DNA from 2 places in the Schumannella luteola genome. Region 1 is predicted to be linked to the other one. Evidence: predicted binding sites of a transcription regulator. Region 1 holds the regulator's gene; the other holds the start of a gene.
The links. Region 1 encodes HrcA, which represses chaperone genes, less so after heat shock. Its sites were predicted from a motif close to TTNGCACTCGNNNNNNNCGAGTGCNAA; they were not measured.

Region 1 (8,515 bases):
ATCGTCGGCTTCGACGACTTCAGTCGCGGAATGCAGTCGGCCGAGAGCCTGGCGCTGCTCAACGACATCGTGCGCGGTTTCGACGAGGCGGCCGCCCGGCTCGGGGTCGAGCGGGTGCGCACGACGCGACTCGAGGGCTACCTCGCGAGCTGCGGGCTCATCGTGCCGCGCGTCGACAACGCGCGCCGCGTGGTCGAGTTCGCGATCGAGATGCAGAACGTGCTCGACCGGCTCGGCGCGCAGCACGGCGCGACGCTGACCCTGCGGGCCGGCGTCGACTCCGGCACGGTCACGAGCGGCCTGATCGGCCGCTCCAGCGTCGTCTACGACATGTGGGGCGATGCGGTCAGCCTCGCCCACCGGGTGCAGGATGCGGCCGAGGGGCCGGGTATCTTCGTCACCCAGCGCGTCGCCGACCAGCTGCCTGACACCATCCCGCTCACCGAGTCGGCGGGCTTCGGCGACGAGCGGGTGTTCAAGGTGGATCGCGCCGCGGCCGACCGGGAGGCCCGCCGTGGTTGACCTCATCGGGCAGCCCTGGTTCTGGCCGTCGCTCGCGGTCGTCGTCGGGCTGCCGATCCTGCTGCTCGTGCTGACCGAGCTGCACTCGGTCATCGCGCGGCGTCACCCGCAGGCGGCGAAGGTGGTGCGCCTGGTGCGCAACTTCCTCGTGCCGCTGGCGGCCCTGCTCATCCTCATCAGCCAGGTGCAGCTCGGCGAGAAGGACCTGACCTGGACGCGCGTCGCCGCCACCTTCTTCGGCTTCGCGCTGCTGCTGGTCGTGCTCAACGGCGTCAACGTCGCGCTGTTCACGCGGGCGCGCCCGGAGAGCTGGCGGGCGCGGATGCCGTCGATCTTCATCGACATCTTCCGTCTCGTGCTCATCCTCGTCGGCCTCGGCGTGCTCTTCGCCTGGGTCTGGGGCGCGGATGTCGGCGGCCTGTTCACGGCGCTCGGCGTCAGCACGGTCGTCATCGGCCTCGCCCTGCAGAACGCCGTCGGCCCGGTCGTCTCCGGTCTGTTCCTGCTGTTCGAGCAGCCGTTCCGGCTGGGGGACTGGCTCGACACGGGCGGCGTGCGCGGCCGCGTCGTCGAGGTCAACTGGCGGGCCGTGCACATCGACACCGGCAACGGCATCCACATCGTGCCCAACGGCACGCTCGCCGGGGCCTCGTTCGACAACCTCAGCAAGGCGCCGGGCGCCTTCGTCGTCTCGATCACGCTGCCGTTCTCGACCGACGACCCGCCGCACGAGGTCCTCGATCTGCTGCGTCGCGTCGCCGACGACCTGCCGGTGCTCGCCGCCGACCACAGGCCGAGCGCGTACCCGCTCGGCGGGGCGAAGTACGGGGTCGACATCCCCGTCGCCTCGCCCGCGATCGAGGCCGAGGCGACCGCGCAGTTCCACACCGTGCTCTGGTACGCCGCGCGCCGGGCGAACCTGCACCTCGACAACGACCTGACCGACGACTACAACACCCCCGAGCGCCGACTCGCCCTCTTCAAGTCGGTGGCCTCGAGCCTGCGCCTCACCCAGGACGAGGCCGAGGCCTTCGCCGACCGGGTGCTGCTGCAGCGCTTCGGCGCGGGCGAGAAGCTGCAGCACGCCGGCGACCCCTCGCCGGCGCTGCGGGTCATCGCGGTCGGCACGGTCGCGCTGACCTCGCCGGTCGACGGAGGCGGGGACATCCCGCTCGGGCGCCTCACACGGGGCGAGATGATCGGCATCGGCGCCCTGACGAACGAGATCAACCCCTCCGACGCGACCGCGGTCGACGACGTCACCGTGCTGTCGCTTCCGATCGCCGAGCTCGAGCAGCTCGTGCGCCGACGCCCGCAGCTCGCCCGCGATCTCGGCACGATCTTCGACCAGCGCAAGGCGAGCGCCCGCGTCGCGATCGACGACTCCGCCGCGCGACAGGGCCGGGCGCTCACGCAGCTCGGCGACGTCACGCGCTGACCGGTCCGCTCGGTTCGGGCGGATGCGCACCGAGGGTTAGCATGGCGATCATGTCGAGACGCGCGCCGATCTGGGAGCGCGCCGTCAGCTACGCGGCCGTCGGCGCCACGCGCGCGGCCGATCTGATGGAATATCCGCCGACCGGATACCGTCCGCTCGAGCGCCGCGCCCTCATCGGCCACGGCCCGGCGCGCTGGGAGCACGCCTGGACCGAGACGCTGACCTGGGGCATCCAGCAGCGCTCCGGATTCCGTGTCGAGGTCGTCGAGACGCCCGCCGAGCTGGACCGCATGGGCTACACCCCGGTGGGCTTCGACGACGACGGCGCCCCGATCGCACCCGCCGTGGTCGACAGCTCCGGTGAGCGGATCTACGCCGCCGATGGCCGCCCGCTGCTGCGCCCCGGCGACACCGCCTGGCTCGGCATCCCCTTCGGCCCGCTTCGACTGCGCTTCCCGGCGCGCGTCGTCTACGTCGTCGACGAGCCGAACCGCCGCGGCTTCGCCTACGGCACCCTGCCCGGGCACGCCGAGCGCGGCGAGGAGGCCTTCATCGTCGAGCGCAGCGACGACGGCTCGGTGTGGGTGTCGATCCGCGCGTTCTCGCGGCCCGGCGGCTTCTTCTGGTGGCTCGTGAACCCGGTGCTGCGCCTGACCCAGGGTTTCTACACCGCCCGCTACCTGCGTGCGCTCGCGACGCCGCTCGCCGCCGACACCGCGCCGGATGCGGTCGTGCCGCAGCCGGCCGAGGCCGCCGGAGCCGCCGCCGAGGCGTCCGGCGACTCCGCGCCCGCCGCGACGCGAGATCCCGCCTGATGCCGAGCATCCTCCCGGAGGGCGACCCGGCTCCGGCCGACGGAACGCTCCCGGCGTCCGCCGCCGTGGGCTCCGCCGAGCGCGACCTGGGCGTCTACGTGCACGTGCCGTTCTGCACGGTGCGCTGCGGCTACTGCGACTTCAACACCTACACGGCGAGCGAGATCCGCGGCGTCAAGCAGTCGGACTACGCCGGTCAGGCGCTCGACGAGATCCGCTTCGCCGGTGGCGTGCTCGACCGCGCCGGCGTCGGCGCTCGGCCGGTGTCGACCGTGTTCTTCGGCGGCGGCACCCCGACCCTGCTGCCGGTCGGCGACCTCGCGGCGATGCTGCACGGCATCCGCGACACCTGGGGCTTCGCCCCGGGCGCCGAGATCACGACCGAGGCGAACCCCGACTCGGTGGATGCGGCCGACCTGGCGGCGCTCGCCGAGGCCGGCTTCACCCGGGTGAGCTTCGGCATGCAGTCGGCCGTGCCCGAGGTGCTCGCGACGCTCGAGCGCACGCACGACCCCGCGCGGGTGCCCCAGGTCGTGCGCTGGGCGCGGGAGGCCGGTCTCGAGGTCAGCCTCGACGTCATCTACGGCTCACCCGGCGAGACCGCGGACCAGTGGACGCGCACGCTCGACGCCGTGCTCGCCGAGGAGCCCGGTCACATCTCCGCCTACGCGCTCATCGTCGAGCAGGGCACGAAGCTCGCCCGCCAGATCAAGCGCGGCGAGGTGCCCGAGCCCTCCGACGACGCCCAGGCCGACTTCTACGACATGGCGGACGCGGCCTTCACCGGAGCGGGCTACGACTGGTACGAGGTCAGCAACTTCTCGCGCGGCGCCGAGCGGCGCTCACGCCACAACCTCGCGTACTGGACGAGCCAGGACTGGTGGGGCATCGGGCCCGGCGCGCACAGCCATGTCGGCGGGGTGCGCTGGTGGAACGTCAAGCACCCGGCGGCCTACGCGGGCCGCATCGCCGAGGGCATCTCGCCGGCGCACGCCCGCGAGACGCTGGATGACGAGACGCGTCGCGTCGAGCGGGTGCTGCTCGAGACGCGGGTCGTCGACGGGCTGCCGACCGGGGTGCTCGACGCCGACGGCCGCCGCGCGGTCGCGGGGCTCATCGCCGAGGGCCTGGTCGATGGTCGGGCCGCCGTCACCGGCCGGATCGTGCTGACCCGGCCGGGACGACTGCTCGCGGATGCGGTGGTGCGTCGCCTGCTCGCCGACTGACCGCATCCCGCCGGACGGCGGTCTTACTTCACGAACTTGATGGAGAACGGGTACGTGTAGTACTCGCCCTTGTTGGTCTTCACCGCGGCGATGATCGCGAAGACGATGCTGAGCACCCACACGATCGGCAGCGTGATGAAGCCGATGAGCACGAGCATCAGCAGATACGACGCCACGTAGCCGATCAGCATCGTCAGCGTGAAGTTCAGGGCCTGCACGGCGTTGTGGCGGATGAACGGGCCGCGGTCCTTGAGCACGAGGTAGCCGATGAGCGGCACCAGGAAGCTCACGATGATCGGGCCGAGGTGCAGCAGGATCGACCAGGTCTTCTCGTCGGTCGGGTTCATCGGCTGCACTCCGGGTGCGGCGGGGTAGCCCTGCTGCGGGTAGGCGCCAGGTGCGCCGGGCGGCGGCGGGGGAGTCGCGCCGTAGTTCGGCGGCGGGGGCGGGGTCGCGCCCGGCGGGGGCGGCGGAGTCGCGCCGGCGGGCGGAGGCGGGGTGACGCCCGGCGTGCCTTCGGGCTGCGGGGTGTCGGCGGGAGGGGTGGGCTGACCGTCGCTCATGACTGACAGTGAACCATCCGCGCCGTCCCAGGTCGAGGGACAGCGCTCCCCATCGCGCCCGGCCGTCGCGCGCGGAGACGACGACGGCGCCGGACCCCCGTAGGGATCTGGCGCCGTCGGACGCGGTTCGCGCTTACTTGATGATGCGGATCGCGAAGGGGTAGCGGTAGGCCCCGCCGCCGTTGACGCGGGTGAAGCCGATGATCGAGAAGATCAGGCTGCAGACCCACACCGCGAGCGAGAGCAGGCTTCCGACGAAGCCGATCGGCACACCCGTGGTGGCGCCGACGACGCCGAAGATGATGTTCAAGATCCCGGCGGCGATCGCGGCGAAGACGATCGTGATCTGGAAGTTCAGCGCCTCCTTGCCCTCCTGGGCGACGAGCGGGCCGCGCTCCTTGAGGATGAGCCAGATGAGCAGCGACGGCAGGAAGCCGAGGATGCCGCCGAGGTGGGCGAACGACGCCCACTGCTTGTCTTCGGCGGGGCTGAGCGGCTGCGCCGGCGCCGGCTGCGGGGCGCCGTACTGCGGCTGCGCGCCGGGCTGGCCGTAGCCGCCCTGCGGGGCGCCGTACTGGGGCTGCTGGGGCTGCTGCGGCGCGCCGTAGGCGGGCTGCTGCTGCGGGGCGCCGTACTGGGGCTGCTGCGGCTGCTGGGGTGCGCCGTACTGCGGCTGACCGGGCTGCTGGGGGTTGTTGGGGTCCGTCATGGCGGCGTAGGCCTTTCAGAGGGGGAACGCGGGGGGCGGCTCCCGGGATGAGGTCGTGCGGTCGCCGTCTCGGTCGCAGAAGACCAGCCGGGACGCGGCACTCACGGTAGTGGGTGGCTCGACGGCGGTGCAACGACATTCCCGGTGTTGCGGCGGTTAGACTTGGCAGTCGTCGTACCGGAGTGCCAGCACCTCCCTCGCCCTGGCGGGCGGAACGGGCAGCACGCGCCCCCGGTCGACGCGATCAGGACGTGACAGGGAAGGAGCAGCCGTGGTCTCGGAACGCTCCCTCGCGGTGCTGCGCGCGATCGTGCAGGACTACGTCGAATCACGCGAGCCGGTCGGCTCGAAGTCGATCGTCGAGCGGCATGCCTTCGGCGTCTCGGCGGCGACGATCCGCAACGACATGGCGCAGCTCGAAGACGAGGAGCTGATCGCGGCCCCGCACACCTCCTCGGGCCGCGTGCCCACCGACAAGGGCTACCGCGTCTTCGTCGACCAGCTCACCGACCTGCGCCCGCTCAGCCCGGCGCAGCGGCACGCGATCGAGGCCTTCCTCGGCCAGGCCGACGACCTCGACGACGTGCTCGCGCGCACCGTGCGGATGCTGTCTCAGCTCACGAACCAGGTCGCGCTCGCGCAGTATCCCCTCTTTGGCTCGTCACGCGTGCGGCACGTCGAGATCGTGGCGCTCGCGCCGAGCCGTCTGATGTCGGTGCTCATCACCGACTCCGGCCGCGTCGACCAGAGCCTGATCGAGCTCGCGGATGCCGCTGAGCAGTCCGCCGCCGAGGAGCCCTACCTCGCCGAGCTGCGGGCGCGACTCAACGCCGAGCTGATCGGCGTGACCCTGAGCGAGGCGCCCGGCGTGCTCGCGCGACTGCTGGAGGGCATCCCCGCCCCGCGTCGCGCACTGGCCGACCGGATCGCGGCGCGGCTCGCCCGTCAGCTGGCCGACAGCCGCCAGGACCGCCTGGTCATGGCCGGCACCGCCAACCTCGCCCGCACCGAGGGCGACTTCACCGGCAGCATCTTCCCGGTGCTCGAGGCGATCGAGGAGCAGGTCACGCTGCTCAAGCTGTTCGGTGAGATGGAGATCGACGAGGCGGGGGTCGCGGTGCGCATCGGGCGCGAGAACGCGGGAACCGGCCTCGAGGAGACGAGCGTCGTCTCGAGCGGCTACAGCGCCGGCGGAAGCCTCGCGCACGTGGGCCTGCTCGGACCGACGCGCATGGATTACTCGAACAACATGGCGGCGGTGCGCGCGGTGGCGCGCTACCTGTCGCGACTGCTCGGAGAGGACTGACCTTCGTGGCCACGACCGACCACTACGACGTGCTGGGTGTCGCACGCGACGCCTCGCCCGAGGACATCAAGAAGGCGTACCGCCGGCTCGCGCGCGAGCTGCACCCGGACGTCAACCCCAGCGAGGACGCGGCCGAGCGCTTCAAGTCGGTGACGCACGCCTACGACGTGCTCAGCGACCCGCAGCAGCGCCAGCGCTACGACCTGGGCGACTCGGCGGGCTTCGGCTCGGGGTCGTTCAACGGCGGCTTCGGCGACATCTTCGAGACCTTCTTCAACGCCGCCCAGCGCCAGAGCGGCCCCCGCTCGCGCACGGAGCGCGGGCAGGATGCGCTGCTGCGCATCGAGGTCGACCTCGACGAGGTCGTCTTCGGCACCGCCCGCGACCTCGAGATCGACACCGCGGTGCGCTGCCCCACCTGCGACGGCGCGTGCGCCGCCCCGGGCACGCACATCCAGACCTGCGACATCTGCCGCGGCTCCGGCCAGATCCAGCGCTCGGTGCGCTCGCTGCTCGGCAACGTCATGACCTCGAGCCCCTGCGGCACCTGCCGCGGCTACGGCACCGTCATCCCCTCGCCCTGCGTCACCTGCGCGGGCCAGGGGCGCGTCCGGGCCAAGCGCACGGTCGGCGTCGACGTGCCGGCCGGCGTCGACACGGGCATGCGCATCCACCTGCCCGGCGAGGGCGAGGCCGGCCAGGCCGGCGGCCCGAACGGCGACCTGTACCTCGAGGTCAAGGTCGGCCACCACGACGTCTTCAGCCGCACGAACGACGACCTGCTCGCGACGGTCGAGGTGCAGATGACGGATGCGGTGCTCGGCACCAAGGTCACGCTCGCCTCGCTCGACGGCGACGTCGACCTCGAGATCAAGCCGGGCACGCAGAGCGCCGAGGTTCTGACGGTCAAGGACCGCGGCATCACCCACCTGCGTGGCGGCGGTCGCGGCGACCTCAAGGTCGGCGTGCAGGTCATCACCCCGGTGCGCCTCAACTCGAAGGAGAAGGCGATCTTCGAGCAGTTCGCGCAGAGCCGCCCGCCGATCAAGCCCGAGTTCGCCACCTTCCAGCAGGGGCTGTTCGCGAAGCTGCGCGACCGCTTCCTCAACTTCTGATCCGCGCGGGCCGCGCTCGGCGCGGTCTGCTGACCCCGAAGGGCGGATGGCATGGCGTGGCTCTACCTCAACCCGGAGCTGACGGCGGCGCAGGCGGTCGTGGGTGCGCGCGTCGCGATCCGTGGCGAGGAAGCGGCGCACGCCGTCAAGGTCGCCCGCACCCGGGTGGGCGAGCGCGTGTCGATCGGCAACGGCGACGGCGTGATCGTGACTGGCGCGGTCGTGAGCGCCGAGCCGGGCGAGCTGGTGCTCGAGGTCGACGAGGTGCGCGACGAGCCCGATCCGCAGCCGCAACTCTGGCTCGCGCAGGCGCTCGCGAAGGGCGGCCGCGACGAGATGGCCGTGCAGGCGGCGACCGAGCTCGGCGTCGCCGGGATCGTGCCCTGGTCGGCCGAGCGCTCGGTGACCCGGTGGGATGCGACGAAGGCCGCGAAAGGCCGCGCCCGCTGGGAGTCGATCGCCCGCGAGGCGGCCAAGCAGAGCATCCGCACCCGCGTGCCCGAGGTGACGGCGCCGCAGTCGACCGCCGAGCTGGCGCGGGGCGACGGCCTGCTGCTCGTGCTCGACCCGGGCGGGGCGGTGCCGATCTCGCAGGTCGAACTGCCCTCCGCGGGGCGCGTGACCTTCGTGGTCGGACCCGAGGGCGGCATCTCGCCGCGCGAGCTGGCGCTGCTGGCCGACGCCGGCGCCGTCGGCGTGCGGCTGGGGCCGGAGGTGCTGCGCACCTCGACGGCGGGGCCGGCGGCCATCGCGGTGCTCGCCGCACGACTGGGGCGCTGGTGAGATGACCACGGAGGCGGATCCGCACGACGAGCGCGGGC
Region 2 (8,515 bases), 1.3 Mb from region 1:
CCATCGCGGCGCCGGCGAGGATCGGGTTCAGCAGCGCGAGCATCGCCAGCGGGATCGCGGCGACGTTGTAGGCGAAGGCCCAGAACAGGTTGCCCCGGATCGTGCCCAGCGTGCTGCGGGCGAGACGGACGGCGTCGGCGACCGCGAGCAGGTCGCCGGAGACGATCGTCACATCGCTCGCGGTGATCGCCGCATCCGTGCCGCCGCCCATCGCGAGTCCGAGATCGGCGGCGGCGAGGGCGGCGGCGTCGTTGACCCCGTCGCCGACCATCGCGACGACGCGGCCCTGCGCCTGCAGCTCGCGCACCGCATCGAGCTTTCCCGCCGGCGTGACGCCGGCGCGCACGTCGGCGATGCCGACCTCGGCCGCGACGGCCCGCGCGGCACCCTCGTTGTCGCCGGTCAGCAGCACCGGGGTGAGCCCGAGCCGCTTCAGCGCGGCGACGGCGGCGGCACTGGTCGGCTTGACGGTGTCGGCGACGGCGACGATGCCGAGCAGGCGCCCGTCGGCGGCGACTGCCACGACGGTCGAGCCCGTGGCCTCGTGCCGGGAGGCTCTCGCTGCCAGCGGGGCCGTGTCGATCGACCACTCGTCCGCGAGCCAGCCCAGCCGCCCCGCGAGCACGAGCCGCCCGTCGACGACCGCTTGCACGCCGAAGCCGGCGTGCGCGGCGAAGTCGGCGGCGATCGGATGCGCGGCGTCCGCCTCGGCGATGGCCCGGCCGATCGGGTGCTCCGACCCGGCCTCGGCGGCCGCCGCGAGACGCAGCAGCTCGGCGCCCTCGACGCCGTCCGCCGGCACGACGGCCGCGACCCGCATCCTTCCCTCGGTCACGGTGCCGGTCTTGTCGAGCACGATCGTGTCGACCTTGCGGGTCTGCTCGAGAACCTGTGGTCCGCGGATGAGGATGCCCAGCTGCGAGCCGCGGCCGGTGCCGACGAGGATCGCGGTCGGCGTGGCGAGGCCGAGCGCGCACGGGCAGGCGATGATCAGCGTCGTCACGGCGGCGGTGAAGGCGATCTCGATCGAGGCGCCCGACAGCATCCACCCGGCGAAGGCCACGATGGCCAGTCCGATCACGACCGGCACGAACACGCTCGACACCCGATCGGCGAGCCACTGCACCTGCGCTTTGCCGGTCTGCGCGTCGATCATGAGAGCGCGGATGCGGGCCAGCTCGGTGTCGGCGCCGACGCGGCGGATCTCGACGACGAGGCGCCCGCCCGAGGAGATCGTTCCGCCGACGACACGATCGCCGGCCGTCACCTCGACCGGAACCGACTCGCCCGTGAGCATGCTGGCGTCGATCGCCGAGGCGCCCTCGACCACGACGCCGTCGGAGGGCACCTTCTCGCCCGGGCGCACCACGACTCGGTCGCCGATCGCGAGCTGCGCCACCGGCACCCGCGTCTCGACGCCGTCGCGCAGCAGGGCCGCGTCTTTCGCTCCGAGCTCGAGCAGCGCCTGCAGTGCGGCACGTGACGAGACGCCGGCGCGCGCCTCGATCCAGCGCCCGAGCAGCAGCAGCACCGTCACGAGCGCGGCGACCTCGAGATAGATCTCGTCGGCTCCGCCCTCGGGACGGCCGATGAGCGTGAAGCTCATGTGCATGCCGGCCATGCCCGCGCCGCCGAAGACGAGGGCGTAGAGCGACCAGCCGAACGCCGCGAGGATGCCGAGGCTGATGAGCGTGTCCATCGTCACGCCGCCGTGACGCAGGTTCACGGCCGCGGCACGGTGGAAGGGCCAGGCGCCCCAGACGACGACCGGCCCGGCGAGCGCGAGGGCGAGCCACTGCCAGTTCTCGAACTGGAGCGCGGGGATCATCGACAGCAGCGCCACCGGCACACCGAGCGCGGCGCTGATCACCAGGCGGCGCAGCAGGGCGCCGGCGTCGCCGGGGTCGTGCTGGTGGCCGGCGGAGCTGCCGTGCTGGTCGTGCTCCGGGCGCTCGTCCTGCGACGCCGGATCGGCGGGGTGCCGCGTCACCGAGGCCGGGGCGGGCTCCGGCGCGGGGATCGTCGCCCGGTACCCGGCCGCCTCGACCGTCTGCAGCAGACGCCCCGCATCCACCGACTCGTCGCTGCCGTCGCTCACGACATGGGCCGTCGACAGGGCGTAGTTCACGGTCGCCTCGACGCCGGGCAGCCTGTTGAGCTTGCGCTCGATGCGGTTCGCGCACGAAGCGCAGGTCATGCCGGTGATGTCGAGACGGTGCTCGACGGCGGTCATGCGCGCTCGCCGCCCTCCGTGGCCTCGCCTGCGGCGCCGGTCACGTCATCGGCGAGGGCGTAGCCCGCCTCCTCGACGGCGGCCCGGATGCGCTCGGCCGCGATCGGCGCCGAGCTCGCGACGGTCACACGCGAGGCTCCGCCGACGACGAGCTCGACGTCGACCGTCGAGACCTCGGCGATCTCGCCGATCTCCTCGGAGACGCTCGCGACGCAGTGCGCGCAGGTCATGCCCTCGACGAGGACGGTGCTGGTGATGGTCGACATGGTCGAGTCCTTTCGGGTACAGGGGGACGCTACGAGCGGCTGTGCTCTCTGCTGCGCTCTACGAGCGCACGAGCCGCGCGATGGCCGCGCTGGCCTCGCGGATCTTCTCCTCGGCGACCGGTCCGCCTTCGGCCGTGGCCTCGGCGACGCAGTGGCTGAGGTGGTCATCGAGCAGCGCGAGCGCGACGGTCTCGAGCGCCTTCGTGGCAGCGGAGACCTGGGTGAGGATGTCGATGCAGTACACGTCGTCCTCGACCATGCGCGCGATGCCGCGCACCTGACCCTCGGCGCGACGCAGGCGCTTGAGCAGCGCGTCCTTGACGTCCACGTAGCCGGGGGACCCGTGCCCGTGTGCGGCGTGGCCGGTGTTCTCGGCGGCGTCCGCCGGGGGTGCTGCGCTCATCCGCGTCTCCGATCCTCGTGTGGCCGATCGAGGTACCCATACCAATACGGGGTAGGGGTATCCGTCGACGACAAGTATGCGCGACCCGCGACGTGCGTGCACGCGCGGGCCGCGCATCCCAGCCTTCTGCCAGCTATACCCCGTTGGGGTATATTGCCGGGGTCACGGTCGGGTGAGGAACTTCTTCGGGTCGATCGGCTTGCGCCGCCCCATCCGCCGTCGTGCCGGCTTCGCGCCGACGTGCAGCCAGCCGAGCAGCTTCTCGCCCTCGGCCAGGCCGTGCGCCTTCGCCACGGCCTTGCTGCGGGTGTGCGATCCGGTGCGCCAGAAGACGCCCCACCCGGCCTCGTCGAGCAGCAGAGTGAGGTTGTGGGCGATGCCCGAGGCCACGGCCTCCTGCTCCCACTCCGGCAGCTTGCCCTTGCGCGGCGAGCTCACGACGGCGATCACGAGGGGAGAGCGGTGCGCCTTGCGCACGTACTTCTCGACATCGTGCCCCTTCTTGCCCTCGGCCTTCGCGAGTCCGAAGCCGATCAGGTCGCGGTCGGCGCCGCGCAGCTCGATGAGCCGCCACGGCCGCAGCGACTTGTGATCGGCGACGGTGGATGCGGCATCCACCAGTCGCAGCAGCTCCTTGCGCTTCGGGGCGTCCTCGCCCACCGACGAATACGAGCGGCGGGCGAGGAGCGCCTCGAAGGCGGTCACTTCGCGGACTCGGCGGGAGTCGCGACCGGGGCGTCGGCCTCGGCGGCGGGAGCCTCGGCGCCCTCCTCCTGGAAGCCCAGCGCGAGGGAGTTCATGCAGTAACGCAGACCGGTCGGCGTGCCGAAGCCGTCGTCGAAGACGTGGCCCAGGTGCGAACCGCAGTTCGCGCAGCGCACCTCGGTGCGCACCGCGCCCGGCAGGCTGCGATCTTCCAGCAGCTCGACGGCCTCGGGGTTGACCGAGTCGTAGAAGCTCGGCCAGCCGCATCCGGAATCGAACTTGGTGCCGCTCTTGAACAGCTCGGCGCCGCAGGCGCCGCAGGTGTAGAGGCCGGCGCGGTGCTCGTCGAGCAGCTCTCCGGTCCAGGCCCGCTCGGTGGCGGCCTCGCGCAGCACCTTGTAGCGGTCGGCGCTCAGCGACTCCTGCCACTCGGCGTCGGTCTTCTCGACCTCGTAGGCCATGTCGTTCCCTTTCGTCGGACGTACGACACATTCAACCGCGTGTCGGGGCGCGCTGTTCCCATGTGCACGCGGCACGGAGGCGGCGCCGAGACGGCGTGGATGCGGTTCGGAGCGGGCGGCAGGATGGGGGCATGCCCGACACCGCATCCGAGTCGACCGCCGCCTGGTTCTCGCGCGCGGCGCGCGAGCTCGGGCCGCACAGTGCACGGCACGGCGAGTGGGCGGCGGCGATCGCCGATGACCCCGAGGTGCTCGCGGTCATCGAGAGGCTCCCGCCGGGCGAGCGGCATCCCTCGCTCGTCTTCGCCGTCGCCGACCTGCTCGGCGCGCCGGCGAGGGAGTACGCGGGATTGCGCGAGTGGATGCTGACGCACGCCGAGACGCTCGCCGTCGCCGCGCGCGGGCGCCGCACCCAGACGAACGAGGTCGGCCGCACCGCGCCGCTCGCCGCCGCGCTCGCGCGTATCGAGGGCCCGGTCGTGCTGCTCGAGCTGGGCGCCGCCGCGGGGCTGTGCCTCGCGCTCGACCGCTGGACGATCCGGTTCGAGCGGGATGGCGGCGAGGCGGGCGGCGCGGACGCCCGCGACGGCGCGCATGCGGCGCCCGTCGCCGAGGCGGTGTCGGAACTCGGCGCCGGCGACCCCCTCGTGCGCTGCGCGGTGTCGGGGCCGGGTGCGCTGCCGACGCGCCTGCCGCGCATCCTCGCCCGCCGCGGGGTCGACCTCGCTCCGCTCGACTCGGCCGATCCGGCCGATGCGCGCTGGCTCGAGGCGCTGACCCCGGTCGACCGGCCCGACCGGCGTGCCCGACTGCGGGCCGCGCTCGTCGCGGTGCGCTCGCATCCGATCGAGGTCGTGGAGGGCGACGCGGCCCAGCTCATCGCCGACCCGACGCGCCTGCGCGAACTGTCGCCGGCCGTGCCCGCGGGCGCCGAACTCGTGATCGTGTCGCTCGGCACGCTCGTCTACCTGCGTCGCGAGGTGCGGGCTGGATTCCTCGACGCCGTGCGCTCGATCGGCGCCCGGTCGATCACGCTCGAGGGCGCCGCGGCGCTGCCCGAGGTGGCCGAGCGTCTCGCCGGACGCGAGGCCGCGCATCCCCTCGGATCCGTGCTCGCGCTCGACGGCGAGCCGCTCGCCCGCACGAGTCCGCACGGCGATCAGCTGCGCTGGATCGGCTGAGTCGCGCGTTCGCGACACCGCGGCGGGGCTGTCGGGCGACCCGCATCGCCCGCACTAGCCTGACCGGATGATCCCCTCGCCGAGCCCCGAGCCCGCGGCATCGCCGTCGGACGCGGCGGGGGCGGCTGCGGCCGAGTCGACCAGGGCGACCGCTCCGGCCGGCGCCGCCGTGATGGGTCTGACCGACGCCGAACGCCGCGTGCTCGACTTCGAGCGCGACTGGATCGGGCGCGGCGGGGCGAAGGAGGCGGCGATCCGCTCGGAGCTGGGACTCACCTCGGCTCGCTACCATCAGCTGCTCCACTCCGCGATCGATCGCCCCGATGCGCTCGCCGCCGATCCGCTTCTCGTGCGTCGGCTGCAGCGGCTCCGCACCGCCCGCACCCGGGCCCGTGCCGCACGCACGTTCCGGATCGATCCCACCGACAGCTGAGGACCACCCCGCACCGATGAGCACCGCACCCCGCGACCGCTTCGACGACGTCCCGCACGACCTCACGCGCGTCGGCGCGCACCGCGGACCCGCTCCGCGCGGTCGCGGCTGGGTCGTCTTCGCCTGGGCGGCGCTCGCGACGGGCGTGCTCGTGGCCGTCGGCCTGTTCACGCTCTCGCGCGTCGACTCCCGCTTCTCGATCGAGCTGCCCTTCGGCTCGAGCGATTCCGCCGCCGGCCCCGCCGCCAGCCAGAGCGCGGCCGACGAGAGCCCGGCGATCACCGAGCCCGGCTCGGTCGACCCGGCGATCGCCGATGCGCTGCGCATCTCGATCCTCAACGCGAGCAAGAACGACGACGCCGAAGACGGGATCGCGACCAAGCTGAAGGATGCGGGCTGGAACATCTCCGGAACCGCCGACGCCGACGAGCGCACGAGCAAGGCGACGGTCGTCTACTACTCGGGCAAGGAGTACGAGGGCGTCGCCAAGGGCATGGTGCAGATCCTCGGCACCGGCTCCATCCGGCTCTCCTCGGCCTTCCCCGGCGCGCCCGTCACCATCGTGCTCGGCGACGACTTCACCCCCGTCGGCTGAGGCCGGATCGCCCGCTGACGGGCGCTCGTGTTACGCGAGTGTTTAATCTGGATGCCGATCGTCCGCTCCGGCCCCCTTTCGCCCGATTCCCCTCGTGATCGGCGCTTTCCCGGGGCTAGCATCGGCGCACGGACGGCCTTACAGCACTGCGCACCACCGCCGTCCTGCGCGCACAGCACAGCGAGGAGAGGCGATGGCCAACGGGACCGTCAAATGGTTCAACGCGGAGAAGGGCTACGGCTTCATCACCGTGGACGAGGGCGGACAGGATGTGTTCGTCCACTACTCCGCGATCGACATGAGCGGCTACAAGGTGCTCGAGGAGGGGCAGAAGGTCGTCTTCGAGCTCGGCACCGGGGCGAAGGGGCCCCAGGCCGAAGCCGTGCGGCCGGCCTGACCGGGAGTCGCGAGCGGGCGGTGCTGCGGCGCCGCCCGCTTTCGTGTCCGCCCCGGGCGGATCCGGGCCCGTCATCCCGCGTCGCGGTGGCTTGCACTCCCTCAGGGCGAGTGCCAGAATGACTCCTGGCACTCCCTCGTTCGGAGTGCTAACCCATGAACCACTGCTGCCGGTCACGACCGTGCTCACGGCTCCGTGCGCATCCGTGCTCAGCAGGCCGACGTCCGGGAGGGACGAGAACTACATGGCGAAGATCATCGCATTCGACGAGGAGGCCCGCCGCGGCCTCGAGCGCGGCCTCAACACGCTGGCCGACGCCGTGAAGGTCACGCTCGGACCGCGCGGCCGCAACGTCGTTCTGGAGAAGAAGTGGGGCGCCCCCACCATCACCAACGACGGCGTCTCCATCGCCAAGGAGATCGAGCTCGACGACCCGTACGAGAAGATCGGCGCGGAGCTCGTCAAGGAGGTCGCCAAGAAGACCGACGACGTCGCCGGTGACGGCACCACCACCTCGGTCGTGCTCGCCCAGGCGCTCGTGCGCGAGGGGCTGCGCAACGTCGCGGCCGGCGCCGACCCGATCAGCCTCAAGCGCGGCATCGAGAAGGCCGTCAAGGCCGTCGAGGCCGAGCTCGTCGCCACCGCCAAGGAGATCGAGACCAAGGACGAGATCGCCGCCACCGCGAGCATCTCCGCCGCCGACAGCGAGATCGGCGAGCTCATCGCCGAGGCGATCGACAAGGTCGGCAAGGAGGGCGTCGTCACCGTCGAGGAGTCGAACACCTTCGGCACCACGCTCGAGCTCACCGAGGGCATGCGCTTCGACAAGGGCTACCTGTCGCAGTACTTCGTCACCGACCCGGAGCGTCAGGAGGCGGTCTTCGAAGACCCGTACATCCTGATCGTCAACTCGAAGATCTCGAACATCAAGGACCTGCTCCCGGTCGTCGACAAGGTGATCCAGAGCGGCAAGCAGCTGCTCATCATCGCCGAGGACGTCGACGGCGAGGCGCTCGCGACTCTCGTCGTGAACAAGATCCGCGGCATCTTCAAGTCGGTCGCCGTCAAGGCCCCCGGCTTCGGCGACCGCCGCAAGGCCCAGCTGCAGGACATCGCGATCCTCACCGGCGGCCAGGTCATCAGCGAGGAGGTCGGCCTCAAGCTCGAGAACGCGACCCTCGAGCTGCTCGGTCAGGCCCGCAAGGTCATCGTCACCAAGGACGAGACCACGATCGTGGAGGGTGCCGGATCGGCCGACGCCATCGCGGGCCGCGTGAAGCAGATCCGCCAGGAGATCGACAACACCGACTCCGACTACGACCGCGAGAAGCTGCAGGAGCGCCTCGCCAAGCTCGCCGGCGGCGTCGCCGTCATCAAGGCGGGCGCGGCCACCGAGGTCGAGCTCAAGGAGCGCAAGCACCGCATCGAGGACGCCGTGCGCAACGCGAAGGCCGCCGTCGAGGAGGGCATCGTCGCCGGTGGTGGCGTCGCCCTCATCCAGGCCGGCAAGCTCGCCTTCGACAAGCTCGAGGTCTCGGGTGACGAGGCGACCGGCGCCAAGATCGTGCGCGTCGCGATCGACGCCCCGCTCAAGCAGATCGCCCTCAACGCGGGCCTCGAGCCCGGCGTCGTCGTCGACAAGGTGCGCAACCTGCCCGTCGGACACGGCCTCAACGCCGCGACCGGCGAGTACGTCGACATGCTCGCCTCGGGCATCAACGACCCGGTGAAGGTGACCCGCTCGGCGCTGCTCAACGCGGCCTCGATCGCCGGTCTCTTCCTCACCACCGAGGCCGTCGTCGCCGACAAGCCGGAGAAGGTCGCGGCCCCGGCCGGCGACC

Region 2: a site for HrcA is predicted at 6,765-6,791, ahead of groL (chaperonin GroEL). Genes of this name have one in related genera too.

What each region holds. Positions count from the first base shown of each region.
Region 1 is NZ_JACBZY010000001.1:3,254,050-3,262,564, reverse strand. It holds gene BJ979_RS14885 (adenylate/guanylate cyclase domain-containing protein) at 1-522, shown strand, start outside; gene BJ979_RS14880 (mechanosensitive ion channel domain-containing protein) at 515-1,960, shown strand; gene BJ979_RS14875 (DUF1990 domain-containing protein) at 2,011-2,775, shown strand; gene hemW (radical SAM family heme chaperone HemW) at 2,775-4,001, shown strand; gene BJ979_RS17720 (DUF4870 domain-containing protein) at 4,025-4,564, opposite strand; gene BJ979_RS14860 (DUF4870 domain-containing protein) at 4,698-5,273, opposite strand; gene hrcA (heat-inducible transcriptional repressor HrcA) at 5,545-6,579, shown strand; gene dnaJ (molecular chaperone DnaJ) at 6,585-7,694, shown strand; gene BJ979_RS14845 (16S rRNA (uracil(1498)-N(3))-methyltransferase) at 7,746-8,477, shown strand; gene BJ979_RS14840 (phosphotransferase) at 8,479-8,515, shown strand, end outside.
Region 2 is NZ_JACBZY010000001.1:2,002,693-2,011,207, forward strand. It holds gene BJ979_RS08935 (heavy metal translocating P-type ATPase) at 1-2,233, opposite strand, end outside; gene BJ979_RS08940 (heavy-metal-associated domain-containing protein) at 2,230-2,499, opposite strand; gene BJ979_RS08945 (metal-sensitive transcriptional regulator) at 2,558-2,902, opposite strand; gene BJ979_RS08950 (nitroreductase family protein) at 3,065-3,607, opposite strand; gene msrB (peptide-methionine (R)-S-oxide reductase MsrB) at 3,604-4,068, opposite strand; gene BJ979_RS08960 (DUF2332 family protein) at 4,200-5,249, shown strand; gene BJ979_RS08965 (DUF3263 domain-containing protein) at 5,317-5,682, shown strand; gene BJ979_RS08970 (LytR C-terminal domain-containing protein) at 5,699-6,277, shown strand; gene BJ979_RS08975 (cold-shock protein) at 6,471-6,674, shown strand; gene groL (chaperonin GroEL) at 6,919-8,515, shown strand, end outside.